DNA from 2 places in the Lacinutrix sp. MEBiC02404 genome. Region 2 is predicted to be linked to the other one. Evidence: riboswitches for the same ligand, from Rfam matches in the RefSeq annotation. Region 2 holds a riboswitch; the other holds the start of a gene.
What was found. Region 2 has a riboswitch for S-adenosylmethionine ahead of ACVCXO_RS18670 (O-acetylhomoserine aminocarboxypropyltransferase/cysteine synthase family protein). Riboswitches for the same ligand answer to the same signal wherever they lie in the genome.

Region 1: another riboswitch for S-adenosylmethionine. It lies ahead of ACVCXO_RS09795 (Na+/H+ antiporter NhaC family protein); the one in region 2 lies ahead of ACVCXO_RS18670 (O-acetylhomoserine aminocarboxypropyltransferase/cysteine synthase family protein).

The regions. Positions count from the first base shown of each region.
Region 1 covers NZ_JBSHNV010000180.1:114,832-125,561, reverse strand. The annotation lists gene carB (carbamoyl-phosphate synthase large subunit) at 1-1,788, opposite strand, end outside; gene rpmH (50S ribosomal protein L34) at 1,889-2,050, opposite strand; gene ACVCXO_RS09800 (DUF2892 domain-containing protein) at 2,237-2,815, shown strand; gene ACVCXO_RS09795 (Na+/H+ antiporter NhaC family protein) at 2,819-4,129, opposite strand; SAM-I-IV-variant riboswitch at 4,176-4,271, opposite strand; gene ACVCXO_RS09790 (lytic transglycosylase domain-containing protein) at 4,431-5,360, opposite strand; gene ACVCXO_RS09785 (alpha/beta hydrolase) at 5,418-6,080, opposite strand; gene ACVCXO_RS09780 (N-acetyltransferase) at 6,199-6,495, shown strand; gene mtaB (tRNA (N(6)-L-threonylcarbamoyladenosine(37)-C(2))-methylthiotransferase MtaB) at 6,552-7,880, opposite strand; gene ACVCXO_RS09770 (ABC transporter substrate-binding protein) at 7,925-9,547, shown strand; gene ACVCXO_RS09765 (lysoplasmalogenase) at 9,552-10,271, opposite strand; gene ACVCXO_RS09760 (hypothetical protein) at 10,427-10,730, opposite strand, start outside.
Region 2 covers NZ_JBSHNV010000220.1:951,779-962,508, forward strand. The annotation lists gene ACVCXO_RS18640 (phosphoenolpyruvate carboxylase) at 1-889, opposite strand, end outside; gene leuB (3-isopropylmalate dehydrogenase) at 893-2,011, opposite strand; gene leuD (3-isopropylmalate dehydratase small subunit) at 2,170-2,757, opposite strand; gene leuC (3-isopropylmalate dehydratase large subunit) at 2,848-4,248, opposite strand; gene ACVCXO_RS18660 (2-isopropylmalate synthase) at 4,282-5,457, opposite strand; gene ACVCXO_RS18665 (hypothetical protein) at 5,604-7,148, shown strand; SAM riboswitch class I at 7,256-7,378, shown strand; gene ACVCXO_RS18670 (O-acetylhomoserine aminocarboxypropyltransferase/cysteine synthase family protein) at 7,500-8,792, shown strand; gene thrA (bifunctional aspartate kinase/homoserine dehydrogenase I) at 8,820-10,730, shown strand, end outside.

The sequences.
Region 1 (10,730 bases), on a different contig from region 2:
TAAAACACCATGCACACAACAATAATCAAACTCGATACCTTGACCAATTCTATTTGGACCAGAACCAAGCACTATAATTTTCTTTTTATCGGAAACCACACTTTCATTATCTGCATAGCGTTTTCCGTCTGCCGTTTCTACATCATTTTCAAACGTAGAGTAATAATAAGGAGTCTTTGCTTTAAACTCTGCAGCACAAGTGTCCACTAATTTATACACTCTATTAACACCTAATTCTTCCCGTTTATTATAAACCTGACTTTCTAAACAACCAAGCATGTGTGCTATTTGTCTGTCACCATACCCTTTTTGTTTAGCTTCTAGCAATAAATCTTTTTGAATGGTTTCCACTTTAAAAGTTGAAATTTCTTTTTCAAGCATATATAATTCTTCATATTGCTTTAAGAACCACATGTCAATTTTAGTAATCTCATGAATTCTACTTAAAGGAATTCCCATTTGGATAGCGTCATAAATAACAAAAACACGATCCCAGCTTGCATGTTTCAGCTTGCTTACAATTTGATCATAGTCTTTATATCCTTTTCCATCTGCGCCTAAACCATTACGTTTAATCTCTAAAGATTGTGTTGCTTTATGTAATGCTTCTTGAAAAGAACGACCAATACCCATGACTTCTCCTACAGATTTCATTTGAAGTCCGAGTGTTCTATCGCTACCTTCGAATTTATCGAAGTTCCAACGTGGTATTTTCACAATTACATAATCTAAAGTAGGCTCAAATAAAGCAGAAGTAGATTTTGTAATTTGGTTTTGTAATTCATCTAAGTGATAACCAATAGCTAATTTAGCAGCAATTTTTGCAATAGGATATCCTGTTGCTTTACTCGCTAATGCGGAAGAACGCGAAACACGAGGATTAATCTCAATAGCGATTATATCTTCGTTTTCATCCGGACTTACAGCGAATTGCACATTACAACCACCAGCAAAATCACCAATACTACGCATCATATGAATTGCCATATCGCGCATTCTCTGATAGGTTGTATCACTTAATGTCATTGCTGGAGCAACGGTAATAGAATCTCCAGTATGAATCCCGATAGGATCCATATTTTCAATAGAACAGATAATTACTACATTATCATTAGCATCACGTAAAAGTTCTAATTCATATTCTTTCCAACCTATTAATGCTTTATCAATCATTACCTCATGGATTGGAGAAATTTCTAATCCGCGGGTTAATAACTCATCAAAGTCTTCCTCTTTATGTACAAAAGACGCTCCTGCTCCACCTAAAGTAAAGGAAGCTCTAATAATTAAAGGAAAACCAAACTCTTGTGCGATTTCTTTTCCTTTTAAATAGGAAGTTGCAGTAGCCTGAGGCGCCATTGGAATACCAATTTTAAGCATTAGCTCTCTAAACTTCTCTCTATCTTCGGTAATATTAATAGCGTCAATATCTACACCAATAATTTCTACACCAAAATCTTTCCAAATCCCTTTTTCATCTGCTTCAATACATAAGTTTAAAGCTGTCTGTCCGCCCATTGTTGGCAAAACAGCATCAATTTGCGGATGTTCTTTTAAAATTTGAATTAAAGACTTACTGGTTAAAGGCAACAAGTACACATGATCTGCCATAGAAGGATCTGTCATGATAGTTGCAGGATTAGAATTAATTAAAACGGTTTCTATACCATCTTCTCTTAAGGAGCGTAAGGCTTGAGTTCCTGAATAATCAAACTCACAGGCTTGCCCAATAACAATTGGTCCAGAACCAATAATTAAAATCGATTTTAGTTGCGTGTTTTTTGGCATTTTATTTAATTATAGTGTGTTGCAAAAATACTATTTATTAGATATAAAAAAAGGCGTTACACCTAAGTAACGCCTTTTATATATTAACAATTGTTAATCATTATTTTTTATGTCTTGTTTCCGTTGATACAGACAATTTCTTTCTTCCTTTAGCTCTTCTACGTGCAAGTACTTTTCTTCCATTAGCAGATGCCATTCTTTCTCTGAAACCGTGTTTGTTTCTTCTCTTTCTTTTTGATGGTTGGAACGTTCTTTTTGGCATTGTCTTATTTTTTTAAATCTTCTTAATTATAAATTTTCTCAGTGTTGAGTTTCCTCAAATGTGCGCGCAAATATACAAAGCCTTTTTTATTTAACAAACCAAAATATAAATATTTTTTTGAAATTTATAAAGCAGTGTTTTTCATAAAAATTTAGTTTCTTTGTAATCCACAAATTTTAGTAAAAAATGTACAACAAAAATTTCAAGTTAATTATTGCCGCAGGTATAATAGGAGTCGCTGTTTGGCAGTTTATAGAAGGTTATATTGGTAATGGTATTATGTTTATTTTACTGTCGTTAATCTTCATTTTCTTATACTTTAAAAACGAAATTATTTTATTAGCTTTTTTAAAATTACGTAAGCAAGATTTTGAAGGAGCCAACAAATGGTTAGATAAAATTAAAAATCCGACGGCTGCTTTAGTGAAAAAACAGGAAGGTTATTTTAATTACCTTAAAGGTATTATGGTTAGCCAAACCGATATGGGTGAAGCTGAAAAACGATTTAAAAAAGCAATTTCTCTTGGCTTATCTATGGATCATGATTTAGCGATGGCAAAATTAAATTTAGCTGGTATTGCTTTTACTAAAAGAAGGAAGCAAGAAGCGCAATTACTTTTAAAGGAAGCTGAAAAATTAGACAAGCGCGATATGCTAAAAGATCAGATTAAAATGATGAAAGATAATATGAAGCGCGCACAAGCACCAAATCAACATTATGGTCAAGGTGGTTCTATGCGTTCGCAAAAAAGAAAAAGTAGATAATTCTTATTGAATTACCTGTTTTTTATTCGTTCTAAAAAAAATAAATAAAATGGTACTTACTAATAGTAATAGTAAGTACCATGTATTTTCTACCAAATCGATATAGCTAATTTTGCTTTGAGAAAAGCTTAAAATCATTAAGACTTGTGCCCCATAAGGCAATAGTCCTTGCGTAATACAAGCAAAAACATCTAGAATAGAAGCTGTTTTCTTATTATCTAAAGCATATTCATCATTAATAGTTTTAGCAATAGACCCCGCTATAATAATAGATACCGTATTATTAGCAATAGCAACATTTATGGTACTTACTAAGCCTGCAATACCAAATTGAGCAGATTTTTTACTTTTAATTAAGGTTTTAATTTTATTTAAAACATACTCTATTCCTCCATTTTTTTCTACTAAAGCAGCCAAACCTCCTGTTAATAAAGAAAGTAAAAATATTTCGGTCATACTAGTAAACCCAGAATATGCAATTTTGGTAGATTCTATCAGTGTAAAGTCTCCATAAAACAAGCCTAATATACCTCCAGAAATAATTCCTAAAAGAAGGGTTACAAAAACATTTACTCCAAAAACGGAAAGTAAAATAACTAAAATATAAGGTAGTATTTTTATTACAGAGTAGTTGTAAATTACATCTTCCGTAATATTACTTTCCAAATCAAAACCTTGAACCACTAAAATTATAGAAGTAATAATAGCTGCTGGAAGTGCTATTTTTATATTCTCTTTAAACTTATCACTCATTTTACAACCCAGAGATTGTGTTGCTGCAATAGTAGTGTCAGATATTACAGACAAATTATCTCCAAACATAGAACCACCTAGTAATGCACCACAAAGTACTGCTAGCGATGTTCCTCCTTGATCTGCAATCCCTATAACAATTGGTGCTAAGGTAACAATCGCACCTACTGAGGTTCCCGTAGAAACAGATAAAAAAGCTGCAATAATAAACACACCAAAATAAATATACTCAATAGCTATAAAGTCTAAACCTAGATTTACAATAGCATCCACACTTCCTGTAGCTTTAGTAATAGCCGCAAAAGCTCCTGCTAATAAATAGATTAAACACATGGTTAGTATTTTATCATCTCCACAGCCTTTTAAAAGGGTTTTAATTTTAGAGTTAACCGATTGTTTAAACATTAAAAAGGCGACTATAATACCCAAGATAACTGCTATAGGAGCTGGAAGTGCATAAAAGTCGTTTTGGTATAAACCAACGCCTAAAAAAGTAAATACAAATACAAATAAGGGAATTAGTGCTTTAAAACTTGGTGTAATGTGATTAGGTTTTGCCATTTTTCTTTTTAATGTTAAGAAGACAAAAAGCAAATAGAGAAGAAATTGAATTAACATTTTTTCCAAAATATTGGCTTATCGCTTTAGCACCTTGCTTGTTATTGCAGGTTGCTATCTCCTTTCGAGATTCTTGATAATTAATTTAAGTCGGCAAATATATAGGAATAAATACTTGGTACGCCCTTAAATTAGATAATTTTAACAAACTATTTAGTAAATGAAAGATTGCTACATTTTTAAACAAAAAAAAGGAATAGCTTTACACTTAAAGCTATTCCTTTTTTTATAAACACCTATTTATTTAAGGGTTCGTTTTATAATACCCTTCACGCGGAATATCTATTAAATATTTTTTTCTAGATGCGTTATTTAATTTTGGTTCACGCAACCACGGATTGTGTATTTTAAGAATTTTGTAGTTTATACCAAATCCTTTAGCAAAACTTGCAAAATCGGTTACCACAGTATCTACTTCTACTTTATAAGTAGGTATATAACTATAAAGATCTTTATCTCTAAAATTAAAACCATATTTATCTGGATGACTTAAAATTTCTTTTAATGCCACAATTCTAAATACATAACGCCCCGTTTCTTCTCCTAAAAGTAAATCGTAATAACCAGAGACATCTTGTTCTTTTAACCTTCGTGCCATTCCAGCCATTCCAGCATTATATCCAGCAGCTGCAAGCGTCCAAGAGCCTAATTTCTCTTTAGATTTTTTTAAGTACACACAAGCAACCTCTGTTGCTAATTCAATATTATAGCGTTCATCTACATTATCATTTACTTCTAAACCATATTCTCTTCCGGTACCTTTCATTATTTGCCAAACCCCACTTGCTCCAGCATGTGATCTTGCATTTGTTAGTCCGCTCTCAATAACTGCTAAGTATTTAAAATCGTCAGGAATACCATGTTTTGCAAGAATAGGTTCTATTATAGGAAAGTATTTTCGTGCACGTTTAAACATTAAAAACCCATTAGATTGCCAGTATGTATTTACTAACAATTCTCTATCCATACGTTCTAAAATATCTGGATTATGTAATGGGACTTGCTCTCCTGCAAAATCCAAATAACTAGGGACTTGTAACGCGTAAACGTTATAATCGTTTATTATCTTTTTTTCAAAATTCTCATCCGTTGGCGCATCTTGCAATGCAAAAACACACATCCCGCATATCCCAAATAACCCAACTAGTGCGAGTGCATTTTTAATCCTTTTCATAGTCCTTGATTTTTTTTTATAAAGTTAAATAATATCTAGCAAAATTTACGCCAGAAATTACTGTAATATCAATTTTGGCAAATTTTCATTAAACCACTTATATTTATTAATAATCATGATATGCGTTCCTCCTTTAACAGTGATACAATCTGTAATATGTTTATATGGAAAAACCATGTCTTTATCCCCATGAATATGAATCACTCCTGGTATTGGTTTATCTTGCTGCCAACATACTACTTGCTCAATTGCCCAATCTAAATAGGCAGTGCTAGTTACTGACATATATTTTTTATAAAGCTCTACTCTTTTCGCCACACTTTTACCAAATGTATATTTTGCTATGGCATCTATATTACCAGCTAAACTAGTTGGTAAAATTTTATAAGCTTTGGTATGCTTTGCAAGTTTCATACGTTTTGGCAACTCATGCATAGTTTTCACAGAAGATACAACAAAAAGTTTTCGTAGCTTAATATGCTTACTCATTTCTTGCACTAAGATACCTCCAAAAGAAACACCTAGTAAAACCACATTATCCTCTTTAATAAAAAGCGTCATACGTTTTGCATAATCACTTATAGATTCATTTTTATGAGGAATTACCCATTCTAACCAATGTATTTGAAACTGGTCTTCTGGCAATTTTATATTTTCAAAAATAGTAGGATTAGCAGCCATTCCAGGCATTAAATACACATGTATAAGTTCTTGATTCATTAGTTTTTAAGTTCTTAATAACTATAAATAACCGATTAATTTTCGTAAATTTACTGCACAAAACTATGCAAAAAAGTTTTGACTCCTTATTTTTCTATTGAATTAAAACAAATTAATTATGATTGATGCAGCTGAATTAATTGATAATGACTTCTTACGTCAATATGAATTAAAAATTGAAGATGAATTAGCAAAAATTGAATATTCCCTTCAAGAAAGAAAAATATTTTTAACCAAACTTATAATTCCTGAAAACTTATTTTCTGAAGATTTTCAAAATGAATTTATAGTACTTGTTCTAAAAAATATTGAAGAAAGAAACCTAAGCGTTGTTCCTACCAGTCCGGAAATAGCCAAGTTTATTAGAAAAAATAGGCAATACAAAAGCATGTTACCTGTAGGTTTAAGAATTTAACAAGTATCTAATTACTTGTTTACTATTAAAAAACGGAAGCAAATGCTTCCGTTTTTTTATACCAATTCTTTTATAAAATCAAACCGTACTATTCCGTCATCATCAATTTTAGTAAGTGTTACGTCTTGTAATGTATTTACTAATTCAGGATTCCAAGGTGCTTTCACTTTTACATAGTTTTCTGTAAAACCATGAATATATCCTTCTTTATTCTCACTTTCAAATAAAACCCTTCTAGAACTACCAATCTGGCTTTCATAATATGCTCTTCTTTTCTTTACAGACAAACCACGTAACATTTTACTACGTTTTGCTCGCACGTTTTTAGGTACTTCATCTTCCATAGTAGCTGCAACGGTATTATCTCTTTCCGAATACGTAAAAACGTGTAAATAAGAAATATCTAGTTCATTTAAAAAGTTATAGCTTTCTAAAAACATGTCGTCTGTTTCACCAGGAAAACCAACAATTACATCCACACCAATACACGCATGTGGCATCACTTGTTTTATTCTGCTAACGCGATCTACATACAATTCTTTCATGTATCTTCTTCGCATTAGTTTTAAAATCTCATTGCTTCCGCTTTGCAAAGGAATATGAAAATGAGGAACAAAAGTTCTACTTTTAGCAACAAAATCTATGGTTTCATTTTTAAGTAAATTAGGTTCGATAGAAGAAATACGTAAACGCTCTATACCTTCTACTTGGTCTAACGCCTGAACAAGCTCATAGAACGTGTGTTCATGCTTTTTATTACCAAATTCCCCTTTACCATAATCACCAATATTAACGCCGGTAAGTACAATTTCTTTAATACCTTTTTCTGAAATTTCTTTTGCATTTTTAAGTACATTCAAAAGTTCATCACTTCTAGAAATACCTCGTGCTAAAGGAATGGTACAATAAGTACATTTATAATCACAACCATCTTGTACTTTTAAAAAAGCACGTGTTCTGTCGCCAATAGAATAGCTACCCACATAAAAGTCTGCTTCTTCAATTTCGCAAGAATGCACTTCTCCAAAATCATTTTTAGAAAGATCATTTATATAATCTGTGATTTTAAATTTTTCGGTGGCACCGAGCACTAAATCGACACCATGCACATCTGCCAACTCCTGTGGTTTAAGCTGTGCATAACAACCTACTGCCGCAACAAAGGCATCTGGATTACTCTTTTGCGCTTGTTTCACGATCGTTTTAAATCGTTTGTCTGCATTTTCTGTTACAGAACATGTATTAATCACATATATATCCGCCTTTTCCTTAAAATCTACGCGATCAAAACCTTCATCGTTAAAGTTTCTTGCGATAGTAGATGTTTCCGAAAAATTAAGTTTACAACCTAAAGTATAAAATGCGACTTTTTTAGTAACGTTCATTCTTGTATTTTTACCAAGTTGCAAATTTACAACTAATAAACTATATGTTAAAACAGATTAAACTCTTTATAAAAGTTACTTTGAATAAGTACGCATTATTTTTTGGTGTTTTTGTATTATACTCTTGTCAAGAAAACACAAATAATACATCTTCTGTATTTAGATATAACGAACATAAAAATATTGGTTCTTTAGATCCGGCTTTTGCGAAAGACAATGCCGATATTTGGGCCATTAATCAACTTTTTAATGGTTTAGTACAAATGGATGAAGACTTAAACGTGCAACCTTGTATTGCTAAAAGTTGGTCTATTTCTCCCGATGCCCTTACCTACTCTTTTACACTTCGCGAGGATGTAAATTTTCATAAACATATTCTTTTTGGAAAAGATTCTACTAGAACTGTTATAGCTGATGATTTTGAATACAGCTTAAATCGTCTAAAAGATAAAAAAGTAGCCTCGTCTGGAAGTTGGGTTTTAAATAAAGTCGAAAATTTTAAAGCTATAAACGATTCTGTTTTTCAGATACAATTAAAACAACCTTTTCCTGCTTTTTTAGGATTGCTTACCATGAAATATTGTTCTGTAGTACCTAAAGAAATTGTTAAGCATTATGGAAGTGACTTTAGAGCAAACCCAATTGGAACTGGTCCTTTTGTCTTTAAACGTTGGGAAGAAAATATTAAACTCGTTTTTAGAAAGAATTCCAATTATTTTGAAAAAGATGCTGAAGGATACACCTTGCCCTATCTGGAAGCAGTTGCTATTACTTTTTTGCCTGATAAGCAAAGTGAATTTTTACAATTTGCGCAAGGAAATTTAGATTTTGTATCTGGTTTAGATGCTTCGTATAAAGATGAAATTTTAACGGCTACTGGTACACTTCGTGAGTTATACGCTGCTGATGTTCATATGATTCGCGGTCCATATTTAAACACAGAATATCTTGGTTTTTATATGGAAAGTGAAATCCCCGAAGTACAATCCAAAATCCTTAGGCAAGCTGTAAATTTTGGTTTTGACAGAAAGAAAATGATGACCTATTTAAGAAATGGGATTGGTATTCCTGCAAATGGTGGTTTTATTCCGAAAGGACTCCCTGGTTATAATGCGAATACTGGTTATAATTATCAGCCAGAAAAGGCAAGAAATTTGGTTGCACAATATATAAAGGAAACCGGAAACAAAAATCCGGAGATAACACTTACTACCACTGGAAATTATTTAAGCTTTTGTGAATATATTCAAAGAGAGCTAAAAAAAACAGGATTAAATATTAAGGTAGATGTGGTTCCTGCTTCTGCCTTAAAAGAAGCAAAGGCGAATGGAAAAACTGACATGTTTAGAGCGAGTTGGGTCGCCGATTATCCGGATGCAGAAAATTACCTTTCGTTATATTACAGCAAGAATTTTGCGCCAAACGGACCGAATTACACCCATTTTAAAAACGAGCAATTTGACCTTTGGTATGAACAAGCTTTTACGGAAACAAATACTTTACACAGAGAAAAACTATATGCTAAAATGGATTCTTTAGTAATGCAAGAATCTCCTATAATTGCTATGTTTTATGATGAAGTGGTACGTTTTACAAGAAAAGAAGTACATGGCTTGGGTATAAATCCAATTAATTTATTAGAATTAAAACAAGTATCTAAAAATTAATCCATTAGATTCCTAATCTAACATCTTCATAAAAGCTATTTTCTGTTTTATTTTTTTCTTCAATAATACCCATTACGATTAAATATTGGGAAATACCATAGAATAAGATAACCGTTATATAATCATAAAAAAAGTTATTATGATAGAACTGCGCTAAAACGGCTATAGAATCTGCCATAACAGAAAATAAAATTCCAATACCAACCGTTAAGTAACTTTTAGTATCTACTCCAGATTTTCTTAAATAAGCAAATTGCAAGGTAAGCATTGCTACAAACAAGTAAATTAAGACAGGAAAAAAATACTTCCCTAAATTATCATATATAATATTTAACACAACAAATATGTAAACAAAGCAAAAAACAACGATTGGAAGTAGTCTAACTAATTTAAAATCATTTTGATTAGAAAATCTAAAAGTATAAAACAGTTTTCCCAAAATAAAACCTAACATTCCTAAAGAAAAAAGAAAAGAAACGTCTTTAAATATTAAAAAGATATCTCCTAAAAGAAAAAAGAATAAGGCTAAAATCATGAAAACAAACTTTTTCTTAGAATTTTCTTTAGCATTAATCCAATAAAACAAAGCTAAAGAAATCACTATTAAAGGCTTGGTAATAAATCGAAAAGGAATGGTATCCAGTCCTAATTTTACTATTATATCAATTATAAGAATGGAAAAATATAGAACGGAAAAGTATAATTTATTTTTTAAAATAAACATAAATATGTAATGGCTAAGTATTATTTTAAGCTTTGGGACTTAATTTACAGCAACTTAAACCAAAAAACAATAACTACCTATCTAAAAATAAAAAAAATCAATTAATTTAGAATTATTATATATAAAATACTAAAAGAAACAACGCATTGGAAGCACTAATTGGTGAAGAAATAATACAAATCATCTCCTCCTTTTCCTTTTGGCCTAGCTGAAGAAAAGTAACCCGATTTTAAGTCGTCATTAAGCATAAAGCTATAATCATCATACTTTGAGTTTATAGGTTCTTCTAATAACTGTGCTTCACCAAAAGTACCATCTTCAAGAAATTCACTTTTATAAATATCCATCTTCCCTTTTCCTTCTGGTCTATTCGATGAAAAATATAGCGCATTATCTTTTCCTATAAACGGAAAAAGTTCTTTTTTTCTAGTGTTTACTTTTGAACCTAAATTTTCTGGT
Region 2 (10,730 bases):
TTTCTAAAGCCCCAATTTTTTCTTCAACACCATGAAAAGTAAGCTTTCGTTTTAATCTTCTAGCGTCTCTATAGTAGTTTTTAATTACGGTTTCTCGCAATCTTTTAGCAACATTAAGTGTTATTTCTGGAGTTACAAATGGGTTTCCATCTCTGTCTCCTCCAGGCCAAAAGCCAATATTTATAATGTCGTTATCTATTTGTTTCCCGTCAAAAATATTTTGTTGAATATAATCGTAAATGCTTCCGAAGGATTTATAAAAAACATTCTCTAAATACCAAATTAAACTCACTGCCTCATCATAAGGTGTTGGTTTTGTATGTTTAAAGAAAGGTGTTTTTCCTAATTGTGCTAATAAATCATTAATTCTTAGCAAGTCATTTTCTTTAACAGCTTCGGTTAAATCCGTAATAATCCCTAAAACAGAACCTGGATAAAATTGTGTAGGATGTGCGGTTAGAACAATTCGGACTTTAAATTCTTCCAGATATTTCTGAAGTGTTTCTAGTTTGCCTTCCGCAGAAGCGGTCTCTTTCAAGCTTCGTAACGTACCAATACCGTCCATATTATTAACCACAGGAAATGCAGCGTCTTCAATGGCATCAAATAATACTACCTGACGTTCGATATATTGAATAAATTTAAAGAGTAAACTAATTTGACTGTCAGGGGATCTTCGTGCTTGATATTTTTTAAAAAACGTATTTACAATTGTTGTTGGGTCTTCTCCGTTTTCAAAACCATTTTTACAAGTTTCATGAAACAATGGCAATAAAACACCTGTTTTTGTAATAGAATCAAAAGGCAAAGTCATGAAAATACTATTGTATATCTGGTATTTTGCTAGTACGTTTTGATTAAATCTTGTTAGTTTTGGTTGTGTAGACATGTGTTATATGATAGTAGATTGACCTAAATGTATATTATTAAAATTAAGATTAGAATCTTTAGGGTTCGAAATGTAGTCCGCAATAAAATCTCCAACTTTAGAGGTTGTTACATTGCTATACTCTGTATTTAAATCTGGTGTTGTAATGTTAAGGAGTAATGATTTTTCAACCGCTTGTTTTATCACATTTGCTTCTTCGGTTAAATCAAAATGCTCTAATAACATGGCAGCAGATAAAATAGAAGCAATTGGATTTGCAATTCCTTTTCCTGTAGCTTCTGGATACGAACCGTGAATAGGCTCAAACATGGCATATTTGTCTCCCACAGATGCCGAAGCTAATAAACCAATAGAACCGCCAATTACACTAGCTTCATCACTAATAATATCACCAAACATATTCTCTGTTAAAATAACATCAAACTGTTTTGGGTTTAAAATCATTTGCATCGCAGCATTATCTACAAATAAGAAATCTAAGGCAACCGTTGGGTATTCTTTTGCGATTTCAGTAACTACTCTTCGCCAAAGTCTAGAGCTTTCTAAAACATTTGCTTTATCCACTAAAGTCACTTTATTTCTTCTAGTTGCTGCAGCTTTAAAAGCTAAATGTGCAATACGTTCAATTTCAGGTTTTGTGTATAAACATAAATCGGAAGCCGTATTACCATCTGCACTTAAATACTTTTCTCCAAAATAAATACCGCCCGTTAATTCTCTATAAATACTAATATCGGTACCTTCTATGATGTGTCTTTTTAATGGCGATTGATCCAGTAAAGTTTCATAAGCCTTTACAGGTCTAATGTTTGCGTATAAACCTAAAGATTTACGTAGACGCAATAAACCTTGTTCCGGACGCACTTTTGCATCTGGATTGTTATCGTATTTCGGAGCTCCAATCGCACCAAATAAAATAGCATCAGAGACCTCGCATAAATCTAATGTTTGCTCTGGCAACGGATTTCCTGTTTCGTCAATTGCAATCGCGCCAACAGAAGCTTGCGTAAATGAAAACGAATGATCAAACTCTAAAGCAATTGCTTGTAAAGCTTTTATTGCCTGCTTTGTCACTTCTGGACCAATACCATCTCCTGGTAAAACTGCTATTTTTAATTTCATCTTTGCTATTTTTTTCAATTCCGTGAAAACGGAAATCTTAATTTTTATTTTGTTTGGGCGTTACCATACTGCGCTAAAGCTTCGTGTGGTCGCGCTTTTCGTTATATCTTTTTTTCGTGCCTCAAAAAAGGATGCCACTGCAATCGCTAACGCACGTGTTAACTAGTTGCATTTTCAAAAGCCTCAATGACTGTTTTTTTGCTTAGTAAATAATCAATATCATCATAACCATTTATCATACAGGTTTTTTTGTATGCATCAATTTCAAAAGCTTCCGATAAATTAGTGTCAGCTACCGAAATGGTTTGTACTTCTAAATTAACGATTATTTCTGTTTCTGGTTTGTTTTCAATAGCATTTAATAATTCTTTTAAAAACACTTCACTAACCTGAACTGGTAACAAACCATTATTTAAAGCATTTCCTTTAAAGATGTCTGCAAAAAAACTAGAAACTACTACTTTAAAACCATAATCGGTTAAAGCCCAGGCTGCATGTTCTCTACTAGAACCACATCCAAAATTATCTCCAGCGACTAAAATGGTTCCAGAGTAATTTTCGTTATTAAGTGCAAATTCTGTGTTTATAGATCCGTCCTTTTTATATCTCCAATCTCTAAAAACATTGTCTCCAAAGCCTTTTTTATCTGTCGCTTTTAAAAAACGCGCAGGAATAATTTGATCGGTATCGACATTTTCAATTTGTAACGGAATTGCTCTAGACTGTAATGTTGTAAATTTTTCCATCTCAACTTCCTGCAAAAACAGGAATCTCTATTTAATTAGTTATTGTTTTATTTATCAAACCTGACAGGTCTTTTTTTTGTGCATTAAGAATTAAGCAAATTCTAATTCCTCAATTTCTTGCGTCACATCTACTATTTTTCCTGCAACAGCTGTTGCGGCTGCAACTAACGGACTAGCAAGAATGGTTCTAGAACCTTGTCCTTGGCGGCCTTCAAAATTTCGGTTAGAAGTGGATACACAATATTCGCCTTGCGGAATTTTATCATCATTCATGGCTAAACATGCAGAACAACCTGGTTGTCTTAATTCAAATCCAGCGGCATCAAAAATATCTTTTAGTCCTTCTTCTATAATTTGAGCTTCTACTTGTTTACTTCCCGGAACTAACCAAGCAGTAACATTGTCGGCTTTTTGTTTTCCTTTTATAAATTTTGCGGCAACTCTAAAATCTTCAATTCTAGAATTGGTACAGCTTCCTATAAATACAAAATTAATAGGTTTGTTTATTAAGCTTTCTCCAGCTTCAAAATTCATGTACTCCAAAGATTTTTTAAAGGAAGCACTAGTGTCTGTAGGAATGTTTTCGGTGATTTTAATTCCCATTCCTGGATTAGTACCATAGGTAATCATTGGTTCTATATCTTCAGCATCTATAAAATATTCTTTATCAAAAGTAGCGCCTTCATCTGTTGGTAAGGTTTTCCAATAGGCTACTTTGTTTTCAAATTCTTTTCCTTTAGGAGCAAATTCTCTTCCTTCCACATAATCAAATGTCGTTTGGTCTGGAGCAATCATGCCGCCTCGAGCGCCCATTTCAATACTCATATTGCAAACGGTCATTCTTCCTTCCATGCTCATTTCTTCAAAAACATTTCCTGCATATTCACAAAAATATCCGGTTCCAGAATTGGTGCCTAATTTCGAGATAATATAAAGAATAACATCTTTTGGTAAAACCCCTTTTTTAAGCTTTCCGTTTACCGAAACTCTTAAGCTTTTTGGTTTTGTGAGTAGTAAGCATTGGCTCGCAAAAACTTGTGCTACTTGACTGGTTCCAATACCAAAAGCTATGGTGCCAAAAGCGCCATGTGTTGAGGTGTGGCTGTCGCCACAAACCATAGTCATTCCTGGTAGGGTAAAACCTAATTCGGGAGCCATTACATGTACAATACCATTGTATTTGTGGCCCAATTGGTAAAGCGTAATATTATTTTTTTTACAATTAATAGATAGTTGTTCTAGTTGTTTTCTAGATAATTCATCTTTAATTGGTTGATCTTGATTTTGTGTTGGTGTATTATGATCTGCTGTTGCAACAATTTGTTCTGGTCTAAAAACAGGAATTCCGCGATCTTCTAATTCGTTAAAAGCTTGCGGACTTGTTACTTCGTGTATTAAATGTTTGTCTATATAAAGAACTTGTGGACCATTTTCTATAGTGTCCACCACGTGTGCATCCCAAACTTTATCGAATAGTGTTTTCTTACTCATATTTGTTTCCGCGAAAGCGGTAATTTCAATTAACTAAGCGCTAATTATTTGTTGGTATACTTTACTAGTTTCAATGATTTGATGAATATCATGATCATTAATTTCTTTCTTATTATCGGCGTACGTTAAAAAGCTTGCATAGATTTCATCTAATTGTAATTTGGTTAATTCGTAACCAATATTTTTAGATCTATATGCTAAAGCAGCTCTACCACTTCTAGCGGTTAAAACAATAGCCGATTCTGTTACACCAACATCTTTGGGGTTGATGATTTCGTACGTTTCACGGTTTTTAATAACGCCATCTTGGTGAATTCCGGAGCTATGTGCAAAAGCATTTGCGCCAACAATTGCTTTGTTTGGTTGGGTATAAATCCCCATGCTATCGGAAACTAATTGACTAATTCCGTAAAGCATTTCGGTTTTAATATTGGTATCTAAATTTAAATATGGATGTTGTTTTAATACCATCACTACTTCTTCTAAAGCAGTGTTTCCTGCACGTTCACCAATACCGTTAATGGTGCATTCAATTTGGCGAGCGCCATTTATTACTCCTTCAATAGAGTTGGCAGTTGCTAAACCTAAATCGTTATGGCAATGACAAGATAAAATTGCCTTTTCAATGCCTTTTACATTTTCTTTTAAATATTTGATTTTTGCACCATATTCACTTGGTAAACAATATCCTGTAGTATCTGGGATGTTTAAAACGGTAGCGCCAGCTTTAATTGCAGCTTCGCAAACTCTAGCTAAATACTCGTTATCTGTTCTTCCTGCATCTTCTGCATAAAATTCCACATCTTCAACAAACGACTTTGCATACTTTACAGCGGCAAAAGCACGCTCTATGATTGCTTCTTTATTCGACTTAAACTTATGAATAATATGAGAGTCTGATGTTCCGATTCCTGTATGTATTCTAGGTTTTTTAGCGTATTTTAGTGCTTCTGCAGCAACTTTAATATCGTTTTCTACAGCTCTAGTTAAACCACAAACCGTAGCGTTTTTTACAATCCTAGAAATTTCTTGAACCGATTTAAAATCTCCTGGACTAGAGACGGGAAAACCCGCTTCAATGACATCCACTCCAAGTGCGTCTAGCTGCTCTGCGATTATAACTTTTTGTTCGGTGTTCAGTTTACAACCAGGAACTTGCTCTCCATCACGCAGTGTTGTATCGAATATTTGTATATTGTTATTTGACATATATCAAAATATATTTTAGTATTGTATTACGAATTTATATTTTGATTAGGTATTATTATTTGTTTTTGATTTACTTTTACGATGCTCAAAAGCATAAACTTAATTTAATGTATTGAAAATCAAATAGTTAAAACAATATTCTATTGATAACTAAAGAACAAAAAGATAATTTATTTTTATTAGTTAAGTCATTAACTAAATCTGAAAAGCGACAATTTAAATTGTATGTGGGCAGACTTGGAGTAAATTCAGATTCTAAGTTTTTAAAATTGTTTAACCTGTTAGATAAGGCCCCAACGTATGACGAGGCTTCCATTATTAAAAGCGGTATTGTTAAAAAACAACAGGTTGCTAATGTAAAAGCGCATTTGTACAAGCAGATTTTAATAAGTTTAAAATTAAATCCTTCCCATCAAAATATACGTTCTCAAATTAGAGAGCAGTTAGATTTTGCGTCTATTCTATATCATAAAGGATTGTATAAACAAAGTCTAAAAATTCTGGATAAGGCAAAAGAGTTGGCAATTGTTAACGAAGAAAAAAATGCTGCTTTTGAGATTATTGAATTAGAAAAAATAATCGAATCCCAATACATTACGCGAAGTATAAGTACACGTGCAGATGCATTGGCAATGCAAGCAAAAGAGATTAGTTCGTTAAATGTTATTGCTAGTAAATTGTCGAATTTATCACTTCAATTATATAGTATAATCTTAAAAACAGGTTATGTTAAAAACGAAGAAGAAAGCCTTTTAGTAACCGATTATTTTAATAAAAGGCTACCCAAATTTAATATAGCTAAAGTAGGTTTTAGAGAGAAATTATGGTTTTATAAAGCGCATTTATGGTATAGCTTTTTGTTACAAGATTTTTTAAATTGTTATAAATATGCTTCCAAATGGGTGGATTTATTTTATCAGAATCCAAGTATGATAAATCTAAATCCAGTTTTCTTTTTAAAAGGAAATAACTATCTTTTAGAGGCTATATTTTTTATTAGAAATAAACCCAAATTTCTTGAAAAACTAAACGAGTTTCAATCTGCAGTTCATGCAGAAAACTTCCCTAAAGACGAAAATGTAGCAAGCTTAGTTTTTCTATATACTAATTTTCATAAAATAAATGGACACTTTATCGATGGTAGTTTTGACGAAGGTTTGTCGCTTATTCCTCAAATAGAAAAGGAGCTAATTCCATTCAAAACTAAAATTGATGCACACCATAAAATGGTTTTCTATTACAAGTTTGCAAGTATGCATTTTGGAGCAGGGAATAATAAAGAATGTATTAAATATTTAGATAAAATTATATCCAATAAAACACTTTCCATGCGAGAAGATTTGCTCTGTTTTTCTAGAGTTTTAAATCTTGTTGCGCATTATGAAGCGGGTTTAGATTATCATTTAGAAACCTTGTTAAGAAGTACTTATAAATTTTTAATCAAGATGAATGATTTGCATGAAGTGCAAAAAGAGATGATAAAATTCATTAGAGGTTTACAAGATATTTATCCGCAAGACCTTAAAAAAGAGTTTAAAAAACTATTAGAAGTTTTAAAACAATATGAAGATCATCCGTATGAACGTCGTGCATTTTTATATTTAGATATTATTTCTTGGCTGGAAAGTAAAATTGAAAATAAGCCTGTAGGTCAGGTTATCAAAGACAAGTATATTGAAAACTATGCTTAGATTTTTATCTGATTTCAAAAAAAAGAAATAAAAAAAGCTTTAAAAATTTGGATATTAAACTTTTGTGATGCAATATTTGTGCTCACAAAGTTCAAACACTTACTGAAATGTTATCAAGAAAGGCGGAGAGATAGACTCGTTGAAGCCTTAGCAACCCTTAGATTTACTAAGAAGGTGCTAAATTCTACTTAATTTTCGATTCATTAATCGAAATATTGGATAGATAACTCAAATCTAATTACCCATCTGTAATTAGTATTTTCTTTTTAACATTTTTCTATTAAGTACGCTTCTAACGAGGCTTATTTGGCTTTTGGTTTAATTTATTTTAATTCAAAAAAACTTAGAAAAATGAGTACACAAAAATTCGCAACCAAAGCGTTGCACGCAGGACACGACGTTAGTAAAACAGGAGGAACCAGAGCCGTTCCAATTTATCAAACAACATCTTATGTTTTTAACGATTCGGATGATGCAGCAGGAAGATTCAATCTTTCGGTTCCAGGCTTTATTTATACCCGATTAAATAATCCTACAAACGATATTTTAGAACAACGATTAGCTGCCTTGGAAGGCGGAATTGCAGCAGTAGCAACAGCTTCTGGAACAGCAGCTATTTCTACAACATTACTGACACTTTTAAAAGCTGGAGATCATATTGTGGCATCGAGCAGTTTGTATGGAGGAACCTATAATCTATTAAGTGTTACGCTACCAAGACACGGTATTACAACCACTTTTGTAGATCCTTCGGATGCCGAAAATTTTAAAAATGCAACCCAAGAGAATACAAGAGCGTTTTTTGTAGAATCTTTAGGGAATCCAAAATTAGATGTTTTAGATCTAGAAGCTATTTCTAAAGAAGCTAAAAGTAGTAAAGTGCCTTTAATTGTAGATAATACCGTGGCAACTCCATATTTATTAAATCCAATAGCATATGGTGCAAACATTGTAATTCACTCGCTAACAAAATATATTACTGGTAACGGAACTTCCCTTGGCGGAATTATTATCGACGCTGGAACTTTTGATTGGACGAACGGAAAATTCCCGGAATTCACAGAGCCTTCTGCAGGTTATCATGGTTTAGTATATAGCAAAGCTATTGGAGCAGCAGCTTTTATTGCAAAAGTTCGAATTGAAGGTCTTCGTGATTATGGTGCTGCATTGAGTCCTTTTAATGCTTTTCAAATCATTCAAGGTTTAGAAACTTTAGAGTTACGTATTAAAAAACATAGTCAAAATGCACTCGAATTAGCAAAATGGTTACAAGAACAACCTGAAGTAAATTGGGTGAATTATCCAGGATTGGAAACTAGTAAGTACAAAGAGCTTGCTAAAAAATACTTGCCAAACGGACAAAGTGGTGTGGTAACTTTTGGTGTAGATGGCGGTTATGAGTCTGCTAAAAAAATAGCAGATACGACCAAATTATTTTCATTGCTGGCTAATATTGGCGATACAAAATCCTTAATTATTCATCCAGCAAGTACAACACACCAGCAGCTAAGTGATGAAGTTCAAGAATCAGCAGGAGTTACAAAAGATTTAATTCGTTTGTCTGTTGGGATTGAAAATATTGAAGACTTAAAAGCAGATTTAAAAGAAGCTTTTCAAGTTTTAAAGAAAACAGTTCTGGCTTAATACATCTTCATTCGTGTTCATAAATAAATGCTGCGTAATATTTTTTGCGTAGCATTTCTAACTACTCCAAACGTAATAATGGCTGCATTGCATTACATAAAAATTTCTGGTTTCCAACTTGCTTCTGGCGTGAATCAGGATGTGGAATTGTCGTATCAAATTTTCGGACAACCTTTACATCAAGCACCAATTGTATTGGTGAATCATGCGCTTACAGGAAATAGTAATGTAACCGGTAATGATGGATGGTGGAGTGATGTTATTGGTCCCAACAAAGTGATTGATACAAATACGTATACCGTTTTAGCTTTTAATATTCCTGGAAATGGTTACGATGGTTTTGTAATTACTAACTACAAAGATTTTGTAGCAAGAGATATTGCAGAATTATTTTTAGTAGGACTTCAAAAATTGAATATATCGGCTGTATTTGCAATGATTGGTGGTTCTTTAGGAGGAGGAATTGCTTGGGAAATGGCTGTGCTATCTCCAAATTTAGCAACACATTTAATTACGGTTGCAACCGATTGGAAATCTACAGATTGGCTAATTGCAAATTGCCAAATACAAGAGCAGTTTTTAGTGAATTCGAGCAATCCAGTACATGACGCAAGAATGCACGCTATGCTTTGTTATAGAACGCCAAAATCTTTTAAAGAACGTTTTAAAAGAAGTAGAAATAAGGAGTTAGAAATTTTTAATGTGGAAAGCTGGTTGCTGCATCATGGTAAAAAATTGCAAGAGCGTTTTCAGTTGTCGGCATATAAATTAATGAACCAATTATTAAGAAGTATAGATGTCACAAAAGACAGAGGTGATTTCGATACTGTTTTAAAAAATATCAATGCTAATATTACCATTGTAGGTGTAGATTCGGATTTGTTTTTTACTGCGGAAGAAAACAGAGAAACACAAAAACAATTAGCATTATTGCATCCAAATGTGACGTATAATGAAATTAATTCCGATCATGGACATGATGCTTTTTTAATAGAATTCGAGCAGTTAGAAAAAATAATTGAAACTATTTTTAATCCGAATTGTAAAAAAAATAAAATGAAAATATTAAAGTTTGGTGGGAAATCTTTAGCGAATAACGAAGGTTTAAACAACGCTATTTCCATTATAAAGAATAAAGTAAATAAAGAAGAGCGTATAACCGTTGTGGTTTCGGCAAGAGCAAATACAACGAATGAGTTGGAGGGAATTCTTGTGAAAGCTTCCAAAAAAGAAGCATACAAAGAAGCGTTTTTAGCATTTCAAGAATACCAAATTGCACCTTTAAAAACGATAGATTTTTCCGAAGAATTTAAAACCTTAGAAACTATTTTTGAAGGCGTATTCTTATTAGGAGATTATAGTGAGAAAATTGAAAATCAAGTGTTGGCTTTTGGTGAGATTTTATCTGCTAAATTAATTGCAGAATTACTAAAGGAACAAAAAGTAAATGCTAATGCAACAGATGCTAGAGCTTTAATTAAAACAGATAGTAATTTTAGTAACTCGCAACCAATTCATAATGTTTCTAAAGAGAATGTTTTGGCGCATTTTAAACAATATAATGGAACTACAGTGAATGTAGTAACCGGCTTTATTGGCTCTAATCTGAAAAATGAAACCACCACTTTAGGAAGGAATGGTAGTAATTATTCGGCTGCTTTATTGGCAAATTATTTAGATGCAGAAGAGCTTCAGAATTATACGCATGTTAACGGAATTTATACTGCTAATCCAGATTTGGTTCCAGATGCAAAAAAGATTAAAGAGCTTTCTTTTGCCGAGGCGAATGAGTTAGCAAACTTTGGAGCGACAATATTACATGCAAAAACCATCATTCCGTTATTAGAAAAAAATATAAACCTTCGTATTTTAAATACTTTTAATCCAGACGATGAAGGTACCTTAATTACTGCCAAAAAAGATAGCACGGAAGCTACT